One region of the Pseudomonas sp. LBUM1664 genome, then DNA from elsewhere that is predicted to be linked to it. Evidence: riboswitches for the same ligand, from Rfam matches in the RefSeq annotation. Region 1 holds a riboswitch; the other holds the start of a gene.

Region 1 (10,775 bases):
CGGCGAACTCACCAGACGATCCCAGGGCCCACCCGCCGCGACAGCCGCGTGCATCTGTTCCCAGCCCCTGGCCGTCAAGGCATCGTCGAGGCTACCGCGCAGCCCGCCACCCAGCTCGGTTTCGCCGTGACGCAGCAGGTCCAGGCGCAAGGTCATGCCGGACGATCCGCCACGGCCGCTTCGGCAAACGTCGCCATTTGCCCGTGGAGGTCACAAGCCAGGCGCAACAGCGGCACCGCCAGCGCCGCGCCACTGCCCTCACCCAGGCGCAAACCCAGGTCGAGCAGCGGTTCGGCACCGAGGGCTTCCAGAACGTGGCGATGCCCCGGCTCGGCGCCGCGATGACCGAACAGCAACCACGGCCTACAGGCTGGATTGAGGCGCACCGCCACCAGCGCCGCGACGCTGCAGATAAAACCATCCACCAGCACGGCGACGCCCTGCTGGGCACAGGCCAGATAAGCGCCGGCCAGCGCGGCGACTTCAAAGCCGCCCAGGTTGAACAGTGTTTGCAACGGGTCGTTGCTCTGGGCACCGTGCAGCGCCAGCGCGCGCTCGATGACCTGGGCCTTGCGGCTGACACCCGCCGCGTCCAACCCGGTGCCCGGCCCGACCAGATGCGCCACCGGGCAATCGAGCAAGGCACAGGCCAGGGCGCTGGCCGCCGTGGTGTTGCCGATGCCCATCTCGCCGCCGATGAACAGCTGAGCCCCGGCGGCGACGGCACGTACGACGCTGTCGCGCCCCGCTTGCAAGGCCTGCTCGCCCTGAGTCACGGTCATTGCCGGGCCCTGGACGAAATTCGCGGTGCCAGGCCCGACGTTCAAGTGCCGCACACCCGGCAGGTCCAGCGAAGGCGTCACGGTGCCCAGATCCACCACTTCCAGCGAAGCGCCCAGTTGCCGCGCCAAGACGCTGATGGCCGCGCCGCCGCTGACGAAGTTGAGCAGCATCTGCCCGGTCACTTCCTGGGGATAGGCCGATACGCCTTCAGCCACCACGCCATGATCACCAGCAAAAATCGCGATCCACAGCTGATCCAGGTTCGGCTTGACCTGCCCTTGCAGGCCCGCCAACTGCACCGCCACCGATTCGAGCCGGCCCAGGGAGCCGGCCGGTTTGGTCAGCTGTTGCTGACGGGCCTCGGCCTGTTCCAGAACCTGGGTGTCGAGGGGCTTGCACGGGTCCAGCCACCAGCGGTGAGTCATAACGCAGTACCTTTGAGGATCAGGGGCAGGCCGGCAACGGTCAGCACGACGCGCTGACAACGTTCGGCCAGGGCTTGATGCAGCCAACCGGCTTCATCGACGTAACGGCGAGTCAACTCGCCCAGCGGCACGACACCCATTCCGGTCTCGTTGCTGACAAAAATAATTTCACCGGGCAGCGAGGCAAGGCAGCCCAGCAGTGCGTCGCGCTCCTCGGTCAGTTGATCGGGGTCGTCAAGCATCAGCAGATTGGTCAGCCAAAGGGTCAGGCAATCCACCAACAGGCATTGCCCTAAACCTGCGTTTTCCTGGAGCACCCGCGCCAAGGCCAACGGCTCTTCCACCAGCGCCCATTCGGCCGGACGCCGAGCGCGGTGTTGGGCGACCCGCTCGTCCATCTCGCCGTCCAGAGGTTGGCTGGTGGCGATGTAAGTCACCGGCAATTGGCTGTCTGCCGCTAGCCTTTCAGCCAGGCGACTCTTGCCGGAGCGGGCACCGCCGAGGATTAGTTGCAACATCGTGTTTTACCTTTTATTGGCGGTGTAGCGATTGGCCCCATCGCGAGCAGGCTCGCTCCCACAGGGGATTTATGTACACCACAGAACCCATGTGGGAACGAGCCTGCTCGCGATGGGGCCAGCCCAGCCACCCTAGATTCCACAAAGCTCACGCAACAACCCGGTATCCAAATGTCGCTCCACCAGATCCGCCAACCGCTCGATGTCCCGCTCGCGCAGGGCGTGGTAATCCACCGTTTGCACATTCTGCAACCCGGCCCAACGCAACAAGGCGCTGCAGGACTCTGGAGACTCGAACAGACCGTGCAGGTAGGTGCCGAAAATCTGTCCGTCAAGGCTTTGGGCGCCGTCACGGCGGCCGTCATCCAGGTGCACCGCCGGGTTTTCCAGGGCGGGGCCGGTGGTCACGCCGGCATGGATCTCATAGCCGCTGACCTCGGCATCTTCCAAGGCCAGTCGCCCGCGCACATTGCGCAGTTGTTTCTCTTGTTCCAGGGTCGTTTCGAGGGCCAACAGGCCCAGCCCGGCACTGGAACCCGTCGCGCCTTCCAGCCCCAGCGGATCGTGGACCTGCTGGCCGAGCATCTGCAAACCGCCGCAAATACCCAGCAGTTTGCCGCCGTAGCGCAGGTGACGATGGAGGGCCGTTTCCCAACCGTTGGCCCGCAGATAGGCCAGGTCGCTGCGCACACTTTTCGAACCCGGCAGGATGATCAGATCGGCCGGCGGGATCGCCTGGCCGGGGCCGATGAATTGCAGGTCGACCTGCGGGTGCAGGCGCAGCGGGTCAAAATCGGTGTGGTTGCTGATGCGCGGCAATACCGGCACCACCACCTTGAGCACCTGTTCGGCCTTGTCGGCCTGACGCTGATCGAGGCCGTCCTCGGCTTCCAGGTGCAGGTCCATCACGTAAGGCAACACGCCAATCACCGGTTTGCCGGTGCGTGCCTCGAGCCAGTCCAGGCCCGGTTGCAGCAAAGCGATGTCGCCACGAAAACGGTTGATGATGAAGCCCTTGACTCGTGCCTGCTCACTGGGCGAAAGCAACTCCAGGGTACCCACAAGATGGGCGAACACCCCGCCGCGATTGATATCGGCGATCAGCAGCACCGGGCAGTCCACCGCCTCGGCAAAGCCCATGTTGGCAATGTCACCGGCCCGCAGATTGATCTCGGCCGGTGATCCGGCGCCCTCCACCATCACCACCGGATACGCCGTGCTCAACCGTTGGTGGGAGGCCAACACCGCTTGCATCGCGATGGCTTTGTAATCGTGATAGGCCACGGCATTCATGGTAGTGACAGCGCGGCCATGAATGATGACCTGGGCGCCGGTGTCACTGTTGGGCTTGAGCAGCACCGGGTTCATGTCGGTATGAGGTTCAAGCCCGGCAGCCTGGGCCTGCACCGCTTGGGCGCGGCCGATTTCGCCGCCATCGGCGGTTACCGCACTGTTAAGGGCCATGTTCTGTGGTTTGAACGGCACCACGCTCACACCTTGACGCCTGAGCCAACGACACAGCGCGGTGACCAAGGTACTTTTGCCGGCATCGGAGGTGGTGCCCTGCACCATCACAGTGGTCATTGGATGTCCTTGGCGTAGGCCTCAAAAGCCTGTTCTAGGCGCAGGAATTCGCCGTCATCGGCCGGGAGTCCGAAACGCAGGCTGCTGTTGTTCGCAAACAACCGCAGGAGAATGCCGCGACGGGCCATGAAATCGTAAAGCGCCTGGGCGTGTTCGGTGACCAGCCATTGGAACAACCCGCAGCCGCCCTGGGGCTTGAAGCCATGGCGTTCGAGCATCAGCGCCAGGCGCTGGCTGGTTTCTTCGCAGCGCTGTCGCTGGCGAGTGTGGGCCGCGGTGTCCAGCAGGCACGCCTGGCCCAATACCCGGGTCGGCCCGCTGATGGCCCACGGTCCAACTTGTTCGGCGAGTAACTTGAGCAAGCGGCGCTCGGCCAATACAAAGCCCAAGCGAACCCCGGCCAAGCCAAAAAACTTGCCGAACGAACGCAGCACGATCAGCCCGACCTGATGGGCATGGGCGGCCAGGCTCAGGGGCGGCGTGATGTCCATGAAGGCCTCATCCACCACCAGCCAGCCACCGCGCTGGGCCAGTCGCGAATGCCAGTCCAGCAGACGCTCGGGGGCCAGGTTCAGGCCCGTAGGATTGTTGGGGTTGACCACCACCAGCACGTCGAGGCTGTCGAGGAAGAAATCCACTTCCGACTCCAGCACTTCACGCACGATGTAACCACCGCGACGCCAGGCTTCGGCGTGCTCGGCGTAACAGGGCGACAGCACCCCGACCTTGCCTACTCGGCGCAAGCGCGGCAGCAGTTGAATGGCCATCTGCGAACCGGCCACCGGCAGCACATGCAACGCCCCGTAATAATCGCAAGCAGCTTGCTCCAGTCCGTCATCGGTTTCAGGCAGACGCGCCCAGGCCCGCAGGGGAATCGCCGGGACGTCGAACGGCCAGGGTGCCAGTCCACTGGACAAGTCGAGCCAGTCGGCCTCGGCAATGCCGTATTGCCGGGCCGCGTTGCCCAGGCGCCCGCCGTGTTCAAGCATAAAACTCCGCTCCCAGGCAGAGAATCAGCAGCCATAACCATACGCCGCGCTGGACCAGTTGCCAGCCACGATCAATGGTGTCGGCACTCGCTGGCACGCCCTCGCCCAAGGGAGGACGCTGATGCAGCTCACCGTGATAAACCGCCGCGCCGCCCAACTCGACCCCCAGCGCACCGGCGCCAGCGGCCATCACAGGCCCGGCATTGGGGCTATCCCAGGTCGGGCCCTGGGTGCGCCAGCATTTGAGCGCCAGGCGGGTTTTTCCGAGCACCGCGTAGGTCAACGCCACCAGGCGCGCCGGAATGTAGTTGAGCAGGTCATCGATCTTGGCCGCGGCCCAACCGAAGCGCTCGAAGCGTTCATTGCGATAGCCCCACATGGCGTCGAGGGTATTGCTCAACCGGTACAACACCACCCCGGGCGCGCCCGCCACGGCGAACCAGAACAGCGCGGCGAACACCGCGTCGCTGCCGTTTTCCAGCACTGACTCGGTGGCGGCACGGGCGACGGCGGTCTCGTCCAATTCATTCGTCTGGCGACTGACCAGGTAGCTCACCCGCTTGCGTGCTTCGTCCAGGTCGCCGCTGCGCAGCGCCCGGGCCACCGGCTCGACATGTTCACCGAGGCTGCGCAGGCCGAGGGCGCAATACAACGCGAGGATTTCCACCAACCAACCCACCAACGGTGCCCAGGACAGGGCCGTGGCGAGCAGGGTCAGCGGCACTACCGCAATGACCCACGCGGTGACCCCATGGCTGCGCCATCCACGCCCGCCGGAGTTAAAGCGCTGTTCGATGCGATTGGCAAAGCCGCCGAACGCCACCAGCGGATGCCAGCGTCGGGGTTCGCCCAACAGCGCATCCAGCGCCACCGCAGCAGCACTGAGCAACGCCACACTCATGGGCTGACTCCCCAATGGTTTTCATAGAGCAGTTCATCCAGCGAACGCGGTTGCGCCCAGCCTTCCAAAGAAAGCATCGGTGCCGGGTAAAAGTCCCCGACCGGTCCCAGACAGAGTATCGCCAGCGGCTTGGCACCCGCAGGCAGGCCCAGCAGATCAGCCAGTGCCTGGGGTTCGAACAACGACACCCAGCCCATCCCCAGCCCTTCGGCGCGGGAGGCCAGCCACAGATTCTGGATCGCGCAGGACAGCGAGGCCAGGTCCATTTCCGGCAAGGTCCGACGACCGAAAATGTGCCGCTCGCGATCATCCATCAACGCCGCCACCAGCACTTCGGCGCAGTCGTTGATGCCTTCGACCTTGAGCGTCATGAACTCATCGCTGCGCTCGTTCAGGGCCTCGGCGGTGCGGATGCGCTCTTGCTCCACCAGTTGCCGGATTTCCCCACGCAAGGCGCGGTCGCTGATGCGGATGAACCGCCACGGCTGCATCAGGCCCACGCTGGGCGCCTGGTGCGCGGCTTCCAGCAGGCGGCGCAGCAGTGACGGTTCAACCGTGCCACCGGTGAAGTGGCGCATGTCGCGACGCTCGGCGATGGCGCGGTAGATCGCGTCGCGTTCGGCCTGAGGGAAAGCGTTGTCTGTCATGGCCTCTTCGCGAGCAAGCCCGCTCCCACTGGGTTTAGGTGATCCACTGTGGGAGCAAGCTTGCTCGCGAAGGCGGCTTCAAGATCGGGCGCAAACAGCGAGGCAATCGCCCTCGGATTGGACGGAAAGTAAAAGTGCACGTAGGAAGCCGTCATCCGCCCTTGCCGGAAAACCGCCTCCGCCCCACGCCCACCGTTGGGGCTATGGCCGCGAGCAATCGGCGCCAGCTCGGTGCTGGTCAGGGAATGGTGATAGGTGTGCCCACGCAGGGTGCCTTCCGGCAAATCCACCGATTGCAGTGCCAGGGCCGCCAGACGCTTTTGCATCTGCGCATCACCGGCCAGCAAACCGAGGAGTTCGGCACGGGTGCCCTCGACGTCGGTCAACGAATCCAGCAGATACAGCATGCCGCCGCATTCGGCCAGCAGCGGTTTGCCTGCTTCATGGTGAGCACGGATTGCGGCCAGCATCAGGGCATTCTGCGCTAACGCCACGTGGTGCAATTCCGGATAGCCACCGGGCAGATACAGACTGTGCGCCTCGGGCAGCTCGGTGTCATGAATCGGTGAAAAGAAGCTCAACTGCGCGCCCATGGCCCGCAGCAAATCCAGGCTCGCGCCATAGGTGAAAGCAAACGCTTCGTCCCGGGCCACGGCGATGCGAACACCGTCGAGCCATGGCTGCGCGGCGATCACCTGGGGCGCGGCGAACGTCACAGCCGGTGGCAGCGACACTTCACAACTGCCTGCCAAGGCATCGGCCGCCGCGTCGAGACGCAAGTCCAGGTCGTTCAGCTCACTGGCCTGGACCAACCCGAGGTGGCGACTGGGCAATTCGATACCGGTTTCCCGGGAGAGCGCGCCGTACCAGCGCAGGCCTTCGGTCAGGCTGCCTTCGAGCAACTGCGCGTGGCGCAAGGTGCCGACCCGGTTGGCCAGCACCCCGGCGAATGGTAAGTCTGGTTGGTACCGCGCCAGGCCCAAGGCCAGGGCGCCAAATGTCTGGGCCATGGCCGTGCCGTCGATCACCGCCAGCACCGGTACGCCGAAATGCCGCGCCAGGTCGGCGCTGGACGGCGTGCCGTCGAACAGCCCCATCACCCCTTCGATCAGAATCAGGTCTGCTTCAGCGGCGGCTTCCCACAACAGCCGTCGACTTTCCTGCTCACCGACCATCCACATGTCCAATTGATAGACCGGCGAGCCACTGGCACGCTCCAGGATCATCGGGTCAAGGAAGTCCGGACCGCACTTGAATACGCGCACCTTGCGCCCTTGGTTGCGATGCAAACGAGCCAGTGCGGCAGTGACGGTGGTCTTGCCTTGCCCCGAGGCCGGGGCGGCGATCAGCACCGCCGGGCACTGGCGGTTGTTCATGCTGGCATCACTCACAGCTCGACGCCTTTCTGCGCCTTGATGCCGGCCTGGAAGGCGTGCTTGATCATGCCCATTTCGGTAACGGTGTCGGCCAGTTCGATCATTTCTGGCTTGGCGCCGCGACCGGTCACCACGACGTGCTGCATCGGCGGGCGGGCCTGAAGATCGCTCAGGACATGATCGAGGTCGAGGTAACCGTGCTTGAGGGCGATGTTGAGTTCATCGAGCACCACCAGGCCAATGGACGGATCGCTCAGCAATTGGCGCGACACCGCCCAGGCGGCTTCGGCAGCGGCGATGTCGCGCTGGCGGTCCTGGGTTTCCCAAGTGAAGCCTTCGCCCATGACGTGAAAGCGCACCTGCTCCGGGAAGCGGCGGAAAAACAGCTCCTCACCGGTGCTGTTGCGCCCCTTGATGAACTGCACCACGCCGCATTGCATGCCGTGTCCCATGGACCGCGCCAACATGCCGAACGCCGAGCTGCTCTTGCCCTTGCCGTTGCCGGTCAGCACCAGCAGCAGGCCGCATTCGTTCGGCGAGTTGGCGATGCGCTCGTCGATCACGGCTTTCTTGCGCAGCATGCGCGCCAGGTGGCGTTCGTCGCGGTCGGATGCATTGATGATGGGGGAGCCGGTCATGGGGAAGCCTCCGTTTGGGACTGGATAACGGCGGGCGGGCACAAAAAAAGGCGGCAACAAGCCTGGCATCGCCCACCGTGATGCCGTTGGATGAATCAGGCCGGTCTCCGGGCTCATGAGCGGCGTAATGCCGGGCCGCGCGCCTTCCCATGTCATGCGGACACAGTGGCCAATACGCAGCGTTAACTCATTTACCGTTGCGGGGGCAGCGCCGGGTTCGCGTGTACTCACCGGCTTCCCTGTTTCACTTTGTCGACCAAGGTCACAAAGCACCTGAAACAAGCCGCGAAGGTTAGAGGGTTGGGGGTGGAGCGTCAATTAAAGCCGCCGCCCGTGTCGGCGCAATCATTGGCCCCGATCAATAAAGTGACGCCTATCTTGTGTGATTCTGCGGCAAGTGATATCAAAGAGACATCACACCCGATACCACAAGAACAAGAGGGCAATAGCATGCAAGGCATGATCATCAGCAATCCAAAACTGGAATTCCTGCGCCCGGTGCTGGAACGTTGGTTTGATTGTATCGACCACTACAACGCCGTGCGCGGCGATAACGACACACCTTACTGGTTCGATGAAAAAGCCAACCTCGGCTTGCTGTCGGCTGCCGCCTGGATGGCCGAGATGGTCACGCTGCAAAACACCCCGACCCGCAAACAGAATGAAGAAGGCGAACGCAACGTCAGCGCCGACCTGTTCATTGCCAGCACCGATGAACGCGCCTTCATCCAGGCCACCCAACGCTGGCCCAAGGTCAACAATCTGAACCTGGCCCAGCCCCTGTTGGAGGCTGCCAGCGATGCCAAACGCATCAGTTATGCCAGCGACCTGAAGCTGGGTTGCCTGTTCGTCTCCCCGCAAAAAGCCCAGCAGAGCGCCACGCCCGAAGAGCTGCAGGACATGATCGACGACCTGCAGAAGGAAAACACCTGCGCCGTGGCCTGGTATTTCCCTTACGCCTACCGCAAATTGCGCAACGAGGCCGGCCATTATCATCCCGGCATCGCCGTACTGTTCAAACAGGCCCACGGCTGACCGGTTGAACCATCGCGTGTCTACGCTTCTCTATGAATAACCACATGCATTCATAGGGAAGCCAGCATGCTCAAGCCACCCCATCTTCTGATCGTCGCCCTTGCCGCAGGGCTTGTTGCTTGTGGCGAGTCTTCCACACTGCAAGTGTCCGACGGCACCGGCCCATCGCCGAAGCTGCCCGAGCCGAACAAGACCCTGGTCCCCACCGTCAATATCGCCGAAGCCGTCGGCTGGCCCGACGGTGCCAAGCCAACCCCGGCCCAGGGCCTGCAAGTGGCTGCATTCGCCGAAGGCTTGGATCATCCGCGCTGGCTCTACGTGCTGCCCAATGGCGACGTGCTGGTGGCGGAAACCAACGCCCCGCCCAAGCCGGACGATGCCAAGGGCATCCGTGGCTGGGTAATGAAAAAGGTCATGGGCCGCGCCGGTGCCGGGGTACCCAGCCCCAATCGCATCACCCTCTTGCGCGACGCCAATCACGACGGCGTTGTCGAAACGCGTACGATTTTCCTGGAAAACCTCAACTCACCGTTCGGCATGACGCTGGTAGGCAATGACCTGTATGTGGCCGACACCGATCGGCTGATTCGTTTCCCGTACAAGGAAGGCGACACGCAAATCAAGGCGCAACCGACCAAGGTCGTCGATTTGCCGGGTGGCACAATCAACCATCACTGGACCAAAAACGTCATCGCCAGCCAGGACGGCAGCAAGTTGTACGTCACCACCGGCTCGAACAGCAACGTCGCGGAAAATGGCATGGCGGCTGAAGAAGGTCGCGCGGCGATCTGGGAAGTGGATCGTGCCAGCGGCAATCACCGTATCTTCGCTTCGGGCCTGCGCAACCCCAACGGCCTGGCCTGGGAACCGCGCAGCGGGGCGTTGTGGACGGCCGTGAACGAGCGGGATGAAATCGGCAGCGACCTGGTGCCGGACTACATCACCTCGGTCAAGGACGGCGCCTTCTATGGCTGGCCCTACAGCTACTACGGGCAGAACGTCGATGTCCGGGTCGAGCCACAAAACGCAGAACAGGTGGCCAAGGCCATCGCCCCGGACTACGCCGTCGGCCCTCATACTGCATCGCTGGGCCTGACCTTCGCCGAAGGCAGCACCTTACCGGCGCCGTTCACCGAAGGGGCTTTCATCGGGCAGCATGGGTCATGGAACCGTAAACCCCACAGTGGCTATAAAGTGATTTTCGTACCGTTCAACGCCGGCAAGCCGGTGGGACAACCGGTGGATGTGCTGACCGGTTTCCTGAACGCAGATGAAAAAGCCCAGGGCCGGCCGGTGGGCGTGGTGATCGACAAGCAGGGCGGGCTGTTGGTGGCCGATGATGTGGGGAACAAGATTTGGCGTGTGTCGGCGACTAAATGATGATGAATTGTGGCGAGGGGATTTATCCCCTCACCACACATTTGTTCCAGTCTGAAGCCCAATTAGAGCTTGCGACACAGCGTCAACCCATCTCCCAGGGGCAACAGCGACAAATCCACCCTTGGGTCATCCTTCAAGGCGCGATTGAGCGCCTGGATGGCGCGGGTGTCTTCACTTTGCGAGTCGACTTCCAACACCCGCCCGCTCCATAGCGTGTTATCGAACATCACCAACCCACCGCCACGCAGCAGCCGCAGCGAATGCTCCAGGTAAGTCGGGTAATTGGCCTTGTCGGCATCGATGAAGATCAGGTCAAAGGTTGCGCCCTGCCCTTGCCGTTCAAGATCGGCGAGGGTTTCCAAGGCTGGGGCCAGGCGCAGTTCGATTCGCTCGGCCAAACCGGCCTGCTGCCAATAGCGAAGCGCCGTGGCGTTGTAGTCGCCGGGGATGTCGCAGCAGATCAGCGAGCCGTCCTGCGGCATGGCCGAGGCCATGCACA
Region 2 (10,775 bases), 770 kb from region 1:
AAAAATCCGGACACCCGCAGCGTCACATCGACCCGAGGCCGGTCCAGCAGGCTTAACGGCAAAATCTCGAAATCATCGACCCGCTGGCTGCCCGTGGCCCAAACCGGGCGCACGCCCATCAGCGCCATGGCTTGGGCAATGTCATCGCCGCCGGTGCGCATGGTGGCGGTGCCCCACACCGACAGGCCGAGTTGGCGCAGGTGATCGCCGTGATCCTGCAAGTGCCGCTCGAGAATCAGGTTCGCCGATTGGAAACCGATGCGCCACGCCGTGGTGGTGGGCAGGTTGCGCACGTCCACCGAGAAGAAGTTGCGCCCAGTGGGCAGCACATCCAGGCGGCCGCGACTCGGTGCACCGCTGGGGCCGGCCGGCACGAAGCGCCCGCTCAACGCATCGAGCAGGCCGCGCATTTCAGCCGGGCCACAAGCGTCCAAACGTGGAGCCACAACGGATCGCAGGTTTTGGATGATGCTGCTCACCATCTCCCAACCCGGCGCGTCGAGTTGCTCGACCAGGCCTTCCAGGGCCTGCTCGATCAACTGCCCGGCGAATAATTCCAGGCGTTCGCGGGTATCACCGGCGGTGCGCCAGGCTTCGGCGCTGATGTTGCGCAACACCTCGGGGCAGCGTCCGGTCCAAGGCTCGGCCAGGGCACAATCCAGCGGATCGAAACCCAGCTCGAACGCCTTGGCCAACGCCCGCAGCAGACTCGACTGCGCGCCCTTGCCGTCGCCACGGGGAATGCGCAGCAACGCCAGCAAGGTGTCGATGCGCAGCCGTCCGGTGGGCGACTCGCCAAAAATGTGCAAGCCGTCGCGGATCTGCGATTCCTTCAAATCGCACAGGTAGGTGTCCAGGCGCGGCAACCAGATCGCCGCGTCGGCGTCGCCGTCCAGCGGGGCGTCCAATTGCAGCTCGCGGTCGATGTGGGTCTCGCGCACCAGGTTCAGGATATCCCGTTGCAGTTCCCGGGCCCGGCGCGGGTCCAGCCATTGCGCCTCGTAGTATTCATCGGCCAACAGTTCGAGGTTACGCAATGGCCCGTAGGTTTCGGCGCGGGTCAGCGGTGGCATCAAGTGGTCGATAATCACCGCTTGCGTGCGGCGTTTGGCCTGGGCGCCCTCGCCCGGGTCGTTGACGATGAACGGATAGATGTTCGGCAGCGGCCCCAACAGCGCATCCGGCCAGCAGCTCTCCGACAGCCCGACGCCCTTGCCCGGCAGCCATTCGAGGTTGCCGTGCTTGCCGACGTGAATCACCCCATGGGCGCCGTAGGTGTTGCGCAACCAGAAGTAAAACGCCAAATAACCGTGAGGCGGCACCAGGTCCGGGTCGTGGTACACCGCACTCGGATCGACCTGATAACCGCGGGCCGGCTGGATGCCCACGAAGGTCAGGCCCAGGCGCAGGCCGGCGACCATCAAGCGGCCATCACGGAACATCGGATCCTTGTCGGGCGAACCCCAGCGCTCCAGCACCGCCCGGCGATTGGCCTCGGGCAGGGCGTCGAACATGGCTTGATAAGCATCGAGCGCCAGGCTTTGATGACAGGGTCGCAGGTCGAGATTGTCCAGATCGTTGCTGACCCCACCGAGCAACTGCTGGATCAGCGCGGTGCCACTTGAGGGCAATTCGGCCGGCAGTGGATAGCCCTCGGCCTGCAAAGCCCGCAGGATATTCAACGCCGCCGCCGGGGTATCCAGGCCGACGCCGTTGCCGATACGCCCGTCCCGGGTCGGGTAGTTGGCGAGGATCAACGCCACACGCTTTTGCTCGTTGGGCAGGCGCCCCAGGGTGGTCCAGCGCCGCGCCAGTTCGGCGACAAAATCCATGCGTTCGGGCACAGCCCGGTAGCAGACCACGTCGCTCTGGCTGCGCTCGCTGCGCCAAGCCAGATCCTTGAAACTGATCGGGCGGCTGATGATCCGCCCGTCCAGTTCCGGCAAGGCAATGTGCATCGCCAAGTCCCGCGGCCCCAGCCCTTGTTCGCTGGCGCGCCAGCCGGGTTCGTTGTCCTGGGCGCAGATCGCCTGGATCACCGGGATATTGCGGCGAAACGGACGCAAGTGCGGCGCTTCGGGACTGGATTGGGCGAACCCGGTGGTGTTGAGGATCACCCCCGCCGCCACCTCATCCAGCCAGTCTTCGACCAACGCCAGGCAACCGGGCTCCTTGAGGCTCGCCACGGCGATTGGCAGCGGATTGAGCCCTGCCGCTTGCAGCCGCTGGCAAAATACATCGATGAACGCCGTGTTCGCCGCTTGCAAGTGGGAGCGATAAAACAGCACGGCCGCCACCGGTTCATCGGCCTGCCAGTCGGCTTGCCAATCGCTGAGGCTGGCGCTGGTTTTTTCCGGATGGTAGATCGCCGTGCGTGGCAGGGTTTGCGGTTCACGCCAAGGATAATCGCGACCGAACCATTGGCTGGCCAGGTTATGAAACAGGTCCAGGGCATTGCCCAGCCCACCCTGGCGCAAAAACTGCCAGAGCCGGTCACGGTCGGCGGCGGGCACGTTGCTCAGGTCGCTGAGTTCCGGGTCCGGGCGATCGTCTCCCGGCACCAGGATCAGCTTGACGCCGCGCCCAGCCAGTTCCATCAGCCGATCGATGCCGTAGCGCCAATAGCCAATGCCGCCGTGCAGCGACAACAGGATGACCTTGGCGTGACGCAGCACGTCTTCGAAGTACAGATCCACCGAGGCATGGTTCTGCACCTGCATCGGGTTGGCGAGGCGAAACTCGGGATAGTCGCCCGGCAACTGCTTCGCCGCTTCGGCCAGCAGCGCCAGGCTGGAATCGCCGCTGCACAGGATCACCAGCTCGGCGGGGGTTTGCCCCAGGTCGGCAATGTTGTCGTCCGATACGAAGCCGCCGGGTTGGGTCCTGAGCAGGTGCATGGCTTAGGCGCTGAGGGCGGCGCGCAACTGCGCTTCGAGCAGCCCGGCGTCCAGCGCTTGGCCAATCAGCACCAGACGGGTAACCCGCGCTTCATCGGCGCCCCACTGGCGGTCGAAATGCTTGTCAAAACGCGTGCCCACGCCCTGGATCAGCAGGCGCATCGGCTTGTTCGGGATCGCTGCAAAACCCTTGACCCGCAGCACGCCGTGCTGGACCACCAGTTGCGTCAGTGCGTCCAGCAACAGGCTTTCGTCAGCCTGGGGCAGTTCGATGGAAATCGAATCGAAGGCATCATGATCGTGATCGTCTTCGTCGCCGCCATGGTGATGGTCGTGATGGCTGTGGCGGCCGTCGATGTGCTCTTCGGAGCCGGTGCCCAGGCCAATCAGTACGTCCAGCGGCAGGCGACCGCTGCTGGCTTCAATGACCTTGACCGCCGGCGGCAGCTCTTCGGCCACTTCCAGACGGACTTTGGCCAGGTCTTCAGGGCTGATGAGGTCGGCTTTGTTGAGGATCACCAGGTCGGCGCTCGCCAGTTGATCGGCGAACAGTTCGTGCAGCGGTGATTCGTGATCCAGGTTCGGGTCGAGTTTGCGCTGGGCATCAACCTGGTCGGGGAACGCGGCGAAGGTGCCAGCGGCCACGGCTGGGCTGTCGACGACGGTGATCACCGCATCGACGGTGCAGGCGCTGCGGATTTCCGGCCACTGGAAGGCCTGGACCAGCGGCTTGGGCAGGGCCAAACCGGAGGTTTCGATGAGGATGTGGTCAAGGTCGCCGCGCCGGGCCACCAGCTCGCGCATCACCGGGAAGAACTCCTCCTGCACCGTGCAGCACAGGCAGCCGTTGGCCAGTTCATAAACGCGGCCGTTGGCTTCTTCTTCGGTGCAACCGATGGAGCACTGCTTGAGGATCTCGCCGTCGATGCCCAGCTCGCCGAATTCGTTGACGATCACCGCAATGCGTCGCCCCTGGGCGTTGTCGAGCATGTGCCGCAGCAAGGTGGTTTTGCCCGAGCCGAGGAAACCGGTGACGATGGTGACGGGGAGTTTGGCCAGTGTTTTCATCGGATGCCCTTTGGCAAGGTGGCGGGCAAACCGGACGACAACCGCAGGCACAGACGTGCGCGGAAGATTTCGCCACCGGATCACCCCGCCCGGTTGTAGTGAGAATCTGTCTCGAGGCAGGTCTCCTGGCTGACGGTGGGCCAGTCCAGGCTTTTCATACAAAGCCTGGTACTGGCAATTACTGCGCCTTCCCGTGCGCACTTTTTTGTAAAGTGCATGCACAGTGGCCTGGCAGAAACATCACCGTTCACAGTTGCGGGGGCAGCCGCGGCTTGGACCGCGTTCCCTTCTTAGCTTCGGCGCGAGCCGAAGAACCTCGAAGGCGCAAGGCTACGCAGGGTGTGGGGGCGGGTCAATGTTTGCGAGGGAGTTCTGTGGTGTATGTGCTCGCGATAGGGGCAACTCGATGTCAATCTGCAAACCCATGCCAATTGACGCCCCGCCCCCGCCCATGCTCTCCTGTGCGCCTAGTTACGGGTGCCCTTCACAGGGTGAAACGGGAAACCGGTGAATCGTGTGCTTTACTTCAAAGCCACGTCAGTCCGGTGCTGCCCCCGCAACGGTAAGCGAGCGAAGCGTCGAATCCACTGTGTATGCCCTGCTACAAAAAGGGCGCATGGGAAGGTGACGCTTGCAGGCCAGGCGCAAGCCCTGCCCCTCGTGAGCCCGGAGACCGGCCCATGACTCATGCATCAACAACCCGCGGTGGGCGGGCGCTGTTCGAACCTTGGCGGGCCTTCGCCAGGGTTTTCATTGCGCTCGCTTCCCCCGCCGACACAACCCGAGGGAAGCGCCATGTCGACCATCAGCAGCATCGCCCGCACCGCCAGTAGCACCACCACCCTGAGCCAGCGCCTGAGCGCAGCGATCTTCGCCTCGATCCTGGGCGCCGGCCTGGTCTATTTCGCCGGTTTCTCCCACATCGAAGCGGTGCATAACGCGGCCCACGACACCCGCCACAGCGCCGCATTCCCGTGCCATTGAGACCTGACGAGATGATTAAGCGTATCGCGCAAACCGCCGGGTTCAGTGGACTGCTGGCCGCCCTGCTGCTGACCCTCCTGCAAAGTTTCTGGGTATCGCCGCTGATTCTGCAGGCTGAAACCTACGAAAAAGCCCCAGCTGCCGAGGTTCATGAACACGCCGCCGGGGTTGCTCACACCCACGACGCCCAAGCCTGGGAACCGGAGGATGGCTGGCAGCGCGTGCTGTCCACCACGGGCGGCAACCTGGTGGTCGCCGTGGGTTTCGCCCTGATGCTGGCGGGCCTGTACACGCTGCGCACGCCAACCCGCACTTCCCAAGGCCTGCTCTGGGGCCTGGCCGGTTATGCCACTTTCGTCCTGGCGCCGACCCTCGGGCTGCCACCGGAATTGCCCGGCACTGCGGCGGCCGACCTGGCCCAGCGGCAGATGTGGTGGATCGGCACCGCAGCGTCCACGGCCGTGGGCATTGCCCTGATCGCCTTCGGCCGGCATTGGCTGCTCAAGCTGCTGGGCGTGGCGACCTTGCTGGTGCCCCATGTCATCGGCGCGCCGCAGCCCGAAGTCCATTCGATGCTGGCGCCCGAAGCGCTTGAAAGCCAGTTCAAGATCGCCTCGCAATTGACCAACGTCGCGTTCTGGTTGGCCCTGGGCCTGATCAGCACCTGGCTGTTTCGCCGTGGCGGTCAAGCCCACCGCGACGCATGAGCACTGAGCCGGTCCTGGTGATCGGCCTGGGTTGCCAGCGTGGTTGCCCGGCCAGCACGTTGCGAGCATTGCTCGATCAAACGCTGCTGGCCCACGGCGTTGAGCTCCAGTCGGTGCGGGCCCTGGCCAGTATCGACCTCAAGCGTGACGAACCGGGGCTGCTGGAACTGGCCGAGCAGTTGGCGCTGCCGCTGACGTGCTTCAGTGCCGGGCAGTTGGCCAGTGCTCAACAGCGTCTCAGTCACCGCTCCCAAATCGCGTTCGAGCACACCGGCTGCTACGGCATCGCCGAAAGCGCGGCCCTTGCCCTGGCCGACCAATTAGGCACGGCGCCCGCAAGGCTGCTGATTCCCCGCCAAAAGGCCCCCAAGGCCACGTTGGCATTGGCGGTGGCGTCGTAAATCCCGATAATCCGCGCTCAGGATCATGAGCAATCCTCATTTGGGCGTCGCTCACTCACCTTTTCAGGAGCCGGTCATGACCGTTTACTTCATCGGCGCCGGCCCCGGCGACCCGGAACTGATCACCGTCAAAGGCCAGCGGCTGATCCGCAGCTGCGCAGTCATCATCTACGCAGGCTCTCTGGTGCCAACGGCGGTGCTTGAAGGGCATCGTGCCGACCAAGTGGTCAACAGTGCCGAACTGCACTTGGAACAGATCATCGAGTTGATCAGAACCGCCCATCTCAAGGGCCAGGACGTGGCCCGGGTGCACTCCGGCGACCCGAGCCTGTACGGCGCCATCGGCGAACAGATTCGCTGCCTGCGCGAACTGGACATCCCTTTCGAGATCATCCCCGGTGTCACCGCGACCTCAGCCTGCGCAGCCCTGCTGGGCACCGAACTGACCTTGCCGGACGTGTCCCAAAGCGTGATCCTCACCCGTTACGCGGACAAAACCGCAATGCCTGCTGGGGAAGAACTGACCAGCCTGGCGCAGCACGGGGCGACCATGGCGATTCACCTGGGGGTCAATCATCTTGAGAAAATCGTTAGCGAACTGCTGCCCCACTACGGCGCGGATTGCCCGATCGCAGTGATTCACCGGGCCACCTGGCCGGATCAGGATTGGGTCGTGGGTACGCTGGCCGATATTGCCGCAAAAGTGCAAGCCAAGGGCTTTCGCCGCACGGCGTTGATTCTGGTGGGGCGCGTGCTGGGCAATGACCTGTTCAGCGAATCCTCGCTGTACCGCGCCGGGCATGCGCATCTCTACAGGCCCTGAAGCAATCTGTCAGGCCCTCAAGCAATTGTGGCGAGGGAGCTTGCTCCCGCTGGACCGCAGAGCGGTCCCCGTCAACCGATGCGCCCATCACGAAGAACGCATCGGTTGCCTTGCGATTGCTTCGCAATCGAGCGGGAGCAAGCTCCCTCGCCACACACCGTTTTTTCCGCAGCGAACGCCTATCAGTAGTAAGCGTTTTCTTTCTGCGTGTGGTCGGTCACGTCGCGCACGCCCTTGAGCTCCGGAATGCGCTCGAGCAGGGTGCGCTCGATGCCTTCCTTCAAGGTCACGTCAGCCTGGCCGCAGCCCTGGCAGCCGCCGCCGAACTGGAGCACGGCGATGCCGTCTTCCACCACGTCGATCAGCGAAACCTGGCCGCCGTGGCTGGCCAGCCCCGGGTTGATTTCAGTTTGCAGGTAATAGTTGATGCGCTCGTTGACCGGGCTGTCGGCATTGACCATCGGTACCTTGGCGTTCGGCGCCTTGATGGTCAGTTGGCCGCCCATGCGGTCGGTGGCGTAGTCGACCACCGCATCGTCCAGGAACGCTTCGCTGAACGAGTCGATGTACGCAGTGAAGCTCTTGAGCCCCAGCGCGGTGTCTTCGGGTTTTTCTTCCCCCGGCTTGCAGTAGGCAATGCAGGTCTCAGCGTACTGGGTGCCGGGCTGGGTGATGAAGATGCGGATCCCGATACCCGGGGTGTTCTGCTTGGACAGCAGGTCAGCCAGGTAATCGTGGGCGGCATCGGTAATGGTAATGGCGGTCATGGAAACTCCTCGCAGGCTTGCCAGCAGTTTACGCCAATCATCGCGCCGGACAAAGTCCTAGTATTTTTGTCAGGAAAGCAGCCAGCGGCGCGGGGGACGCCGCCGGGTATGCCGATCAGAGGTTCTGGTAGCGATTCATGTCCAGCACGCCGGTTTCCAGCGGCTCCGTCTCCTGGATGTATTGGCTCAGGTCGTGGAAATAGTACCAGAACTGTGGGTGACTGCGACGAATCCCCCAGCGTTCGACGATCCGCTCGAAAGCCGGCGCATCCTGGGCGCTTTCCATGGCATCGACGAACGCCGGCACTTGCCAGGCCGGGATGTTGAACATGAAGTTCGGGTAGCTGCTGAGCACGCCCGGGTACACCGTCAACGTGTCGAGCCCCGGCTGGTAACGCATGTCCTCACCCAGAATAAATGCCACGTTGCTGTGGGCGCGGTTACGCAGCAGGCTGTAGACCTCACGGTGGCCGCTGGCGGTTTCGATGCGCAGCATTGTCGCCTCAGGCAACTGGTCGATCACGCGCAGCCCCGCCGCCGGACGCGAAACCAGCCGACTGAGAGCCTGTTCGGCGTCCTGCAGGGCCGGATCGATGTTCGGGCGTGAGCAATAGGCACCGTCGCAGCGGTTGATCGGATCGGGCCGAGCGTTCAGGTCGCCATAACGGCTCAGCAATTGCTGGGCGAAATCGCGCTTGGGGTCATGCTCGTCAAGCTTGAGCGCTGTCGGTTTGTCGTTGTCGATGGCCTCGTAATCCAGCCACATCTTGAATTTGCCACCGTCCTGGTACCAGTCATCAAGGTAGCCTGCCCGGGAATCGGCCGGCATCAGGCGCAGGAAATTCTGTTCCGCGCCGTTGCGGATCAGGTCGAAATACAATCGCGTCTGGAGCTGATGGGAAACGTTGCCGAACACATCGAAGTTCACCGTCAACTGGTAATAGGTGCGTTCCAGCAATGGAAAATCGAACAGCCACATCGTCTGCGGCACTTCACCGATCAGGCCCTTGGCGATCGACGCACTGTCGAAGTTGCGGAAAATACTCAGCAACGCATTGTCGTTACCGGCCCACAGGGTCGACCAGCTTGGCGCCGGCAGCTCGGCGTAATTGTCGCGGCGCAAGGCGTCGTACTCGTTGCGTTTGTCCCGGTACTCGACCCACAGGCTGAGGACGCTGCCCACGTCGTCGTTCTGCCCCGGCATCGCCAGCAACGGCGTGGCCTGGCCACGGTAGTTCGGGTCGGTGATGTACAGATCATGTTCGGGGGCCTGGAACAGCACCCAGAAATTATCGCGAATCACATCCGTGGCGATCTGCCCCCGGCACACCGGGCCGCGAATGAAGGTGCGCACGAAATACTCGGCGTTATCGAGCATGAACTGATAACGGGCCTGGGCCGGGATCGCTTCGAAGGTGGAAAACGGGTTGGCCCGGCGCTCCGGCCCGTAGCCCGGCAACGCGCTGACCTGCCATTTGCCGCTGTAGAACAGACTCTTGATCCGCGCCATTTTGGCCGCGTTCAACCCGTAGGTGATGTGAGTCTTGTGCACGATCACCCCTTGCACCGGCCAGAGCCGGTAATAGACGCTGGTGCCGGGATCATCATTCGGGCGGCGGGTGTTGATCAGGTCGATGGGCTGGCCGGTGGGCGTGCGCGAACGCACCCACTGGAAAAAATGCCCCGGCGCGCCGTCCTTGAAATAGATGTGCGCCAGGAACCAATGCTCGAACAACCAGCGGCCTACCAGGCTTTCCCGGGCGCCAGGGGCGTTGAGCAGGTTTTCCCATTGCACCACCTGCAAGGCTTCGGCGGCGCTCGGGGCCAAGCCCTGCTGGTCGATGGGCGCGCCTGCGGCCAGCCAGCGCTGCAAGGTCTGGTATTGCTGGTCGGTCAGGCCGGTGACGGCCAAGGGCATGCCTTCCTTGGGATGCACGGCGGCGTATTCGTCGAATTGACTCGGCATCGCGCAGCTATTATCACGGTTGAGCCCGAGCACGATGTCTTCCGGCAGCTTGGCATTGGGCTGCAGCGGCGTGCTGTGCCCCAGTTCCAGCATCCGTGCCATCAGCGAGGCCTGGCTGCCCTGGGCATCGAGCACCGAATAGAAGCCCTTGCGCTGCCAGGCCCGCTGGCCGGAGGCGTCATAAAACAATCGGGTCGGGTCAGCGGCCTGGCGCCGTTCGCCGTCATACACCGAAAGCTTGCTGGCACCCCGGGCAACGCCTTCGCCACTGCCCAGGTTCAACTGACACGCGGAGTCGTAGCAGGCATGACAGGCCACGCATTTTTCCGTGAAGATCGGCTGGATGTCGCGGGTATAGGAAAGCGTCGGAGCGGGATCCGAAGAGGCTGCGTTAGCTGCGTTAAAAGACAACAGCAGCAACAGACTGCCGAAGAAGACGCGGTACGGCATGTCTCGGATCCTGAAAGAGTGTCTGGCGATTCTACCGGGCCAGCATGGGGTTGCAAACATGAGCAGAATTCATGAAAAAGCCATCCATGATCAAATCCCGCACAGGTTTGTTATCATTCGGGCCTTCGTAATGGTCTTTTTTTCCCAGGTAGTCCTATGTCCGATCGCAGCGCTCGCCTTTATCTTCTCCAGCAAGCTCTCAAGGAACGCATTCTGATCCTCGACGGCGGCATGGGCACGATGATCCAGAGCTACAAGCTCGAGGAGCAAGACTACCGCGGCAAGCGCTTCGCCGACTGGCCGAGCGACGTCAAGGGCAATAACGATTTGCTGGTGCTGAGCCGCCCCGACGTGATCGGCGCCATCGAAAAAGCCTACCTGGATGCCGGCGCCGACATCCTGGAAACCAACACCTTCAACGCCACCCAAGTCTCCCAGGCCGACTACGGCATGCAGGGCCTTGCCTACGAGCTGAACCTGGAAGGCGCGCGCCTGGCCCGCAAGGTGGCCGACGCCAAGACCCTCGAAACGCCAAACAAGCCGCGCTTCGTTGCCGGTGTGCTCGGCCCGACCAGCCGCACCTGCTCGCTGTCGCCGGACGTGAACAACCCCGGCTACCGCAACGTGACCTTCGACGAACTGGTGGAAAACTACACCGAGGCCACCCAGGGCCTGATCGAAGGCGGCGCCGACCTGATCCTGATCGAAACCA

The links. A riboswitch is a leader RNA that binds a small molecule or an ion and turns the genes downstream of it on or off. The one in region 1 is predicted to bind cobalamin.
Region 2: it holds a riboswitch for cobalamin, as region 1 does, so the genes downstream of both, ACA047_RS18430 (CbtB domain-containing protein) here and cobO (cob(I)yrinic acid a,c-diamide adenosyltransferase) in region 1, are expected to answer to the same signal.

The regions. Positions count from the first base shown of each region.
Region 1 covers NZ_CP166791.1:4,735,998-4,746,772, forward strand. The annotation lists gene cobC (alpha-ribazole phosphatase family protein) at 1-156, opposite strand, end outside; gene cobT (nicotinate-nucleotide--dimethylbenzimidazole phosphoribosyltransferase) at 153-1,208, opposite strand; gene cobU (bifunctional adenosylcobinamide kinase/adenosylcobinamide-phosphate guanylyltransferase) at 1,205-1,726, opposite strand; gene ACA047_RS22200 (cobyric acid synthase) at 1,859-3,310, opposite strand; gene cobD (threonine-phosphate decarboxylase CobD) at 3,307-4,299, opposite strand; gene cbiB (adenosylcobinamide-phosphate synthase CbiB) at 4,292-5,200, opposite strand; gene bluB (5,6-dimethylbenzimidazole synthase) at 5,197-5,847, opposite strand; gene ACA047_RS22220 (cobyrinic acid a,c-diamide synthase CobB) at 5,844-7,223, opposite strand; gene cobO (cob(I)yrinic acid a,c-diamide adenosyltransferase) at 7,235-7,861, opposite strand; cobalamin riboswitch at 7,943-8,153, opposite strand; gene ACA047_RS22230 (hypothetical protein) at 8,312-8,896, shown strand; gene ACA047_RS22235 (PQQ-dependent sugar dehydrogenase) at 8,963-10,276, shown strand; gene ACA047_RS22240 (class I SAM-dependent methyltransferase) at 10,339-10,775, opposite strand, start outside.
Region 2 covers NZ_CP166791.1:3,968,732-3,979,506, forward strand. The annotation lists gene cobN (cobaltochelatase subunit CobN) at 1-2,897, opposite strand, end outside; gene cobW (cobalamin biosynthesis protein CobW) at 2,901-3,965, opposite strand; cobalamin riboswitch at 4,064-4,299, opposite strand; cobalamin riboswitch at 4,424-4,661, shown strand; gene ACA047_RS18430 (CbtB domain-containing protein) at 4,761-4,949, shown strand; gene ACA047_RS18435 (CbtA family protein) at 4,961-5,656, shown strand; gene ACA047_RS18440 (cobalamin biosynthesis protein) at 5,653-6,057, shown strand; gene cobM (precorrin-4 C(11)-methyltransferase) at 6,134-6,880, shown strand; gene nfuA (Fe-S biogenesis protein NfuA) at 7,063-7,647, opposite strand; gene ACA047_RS18455 (fatty acid cis/trans isomerase) at 7,763-10,063, opposite strand; gene metH (methionine synthase) at 10,220-10,775, shown strand, end outside.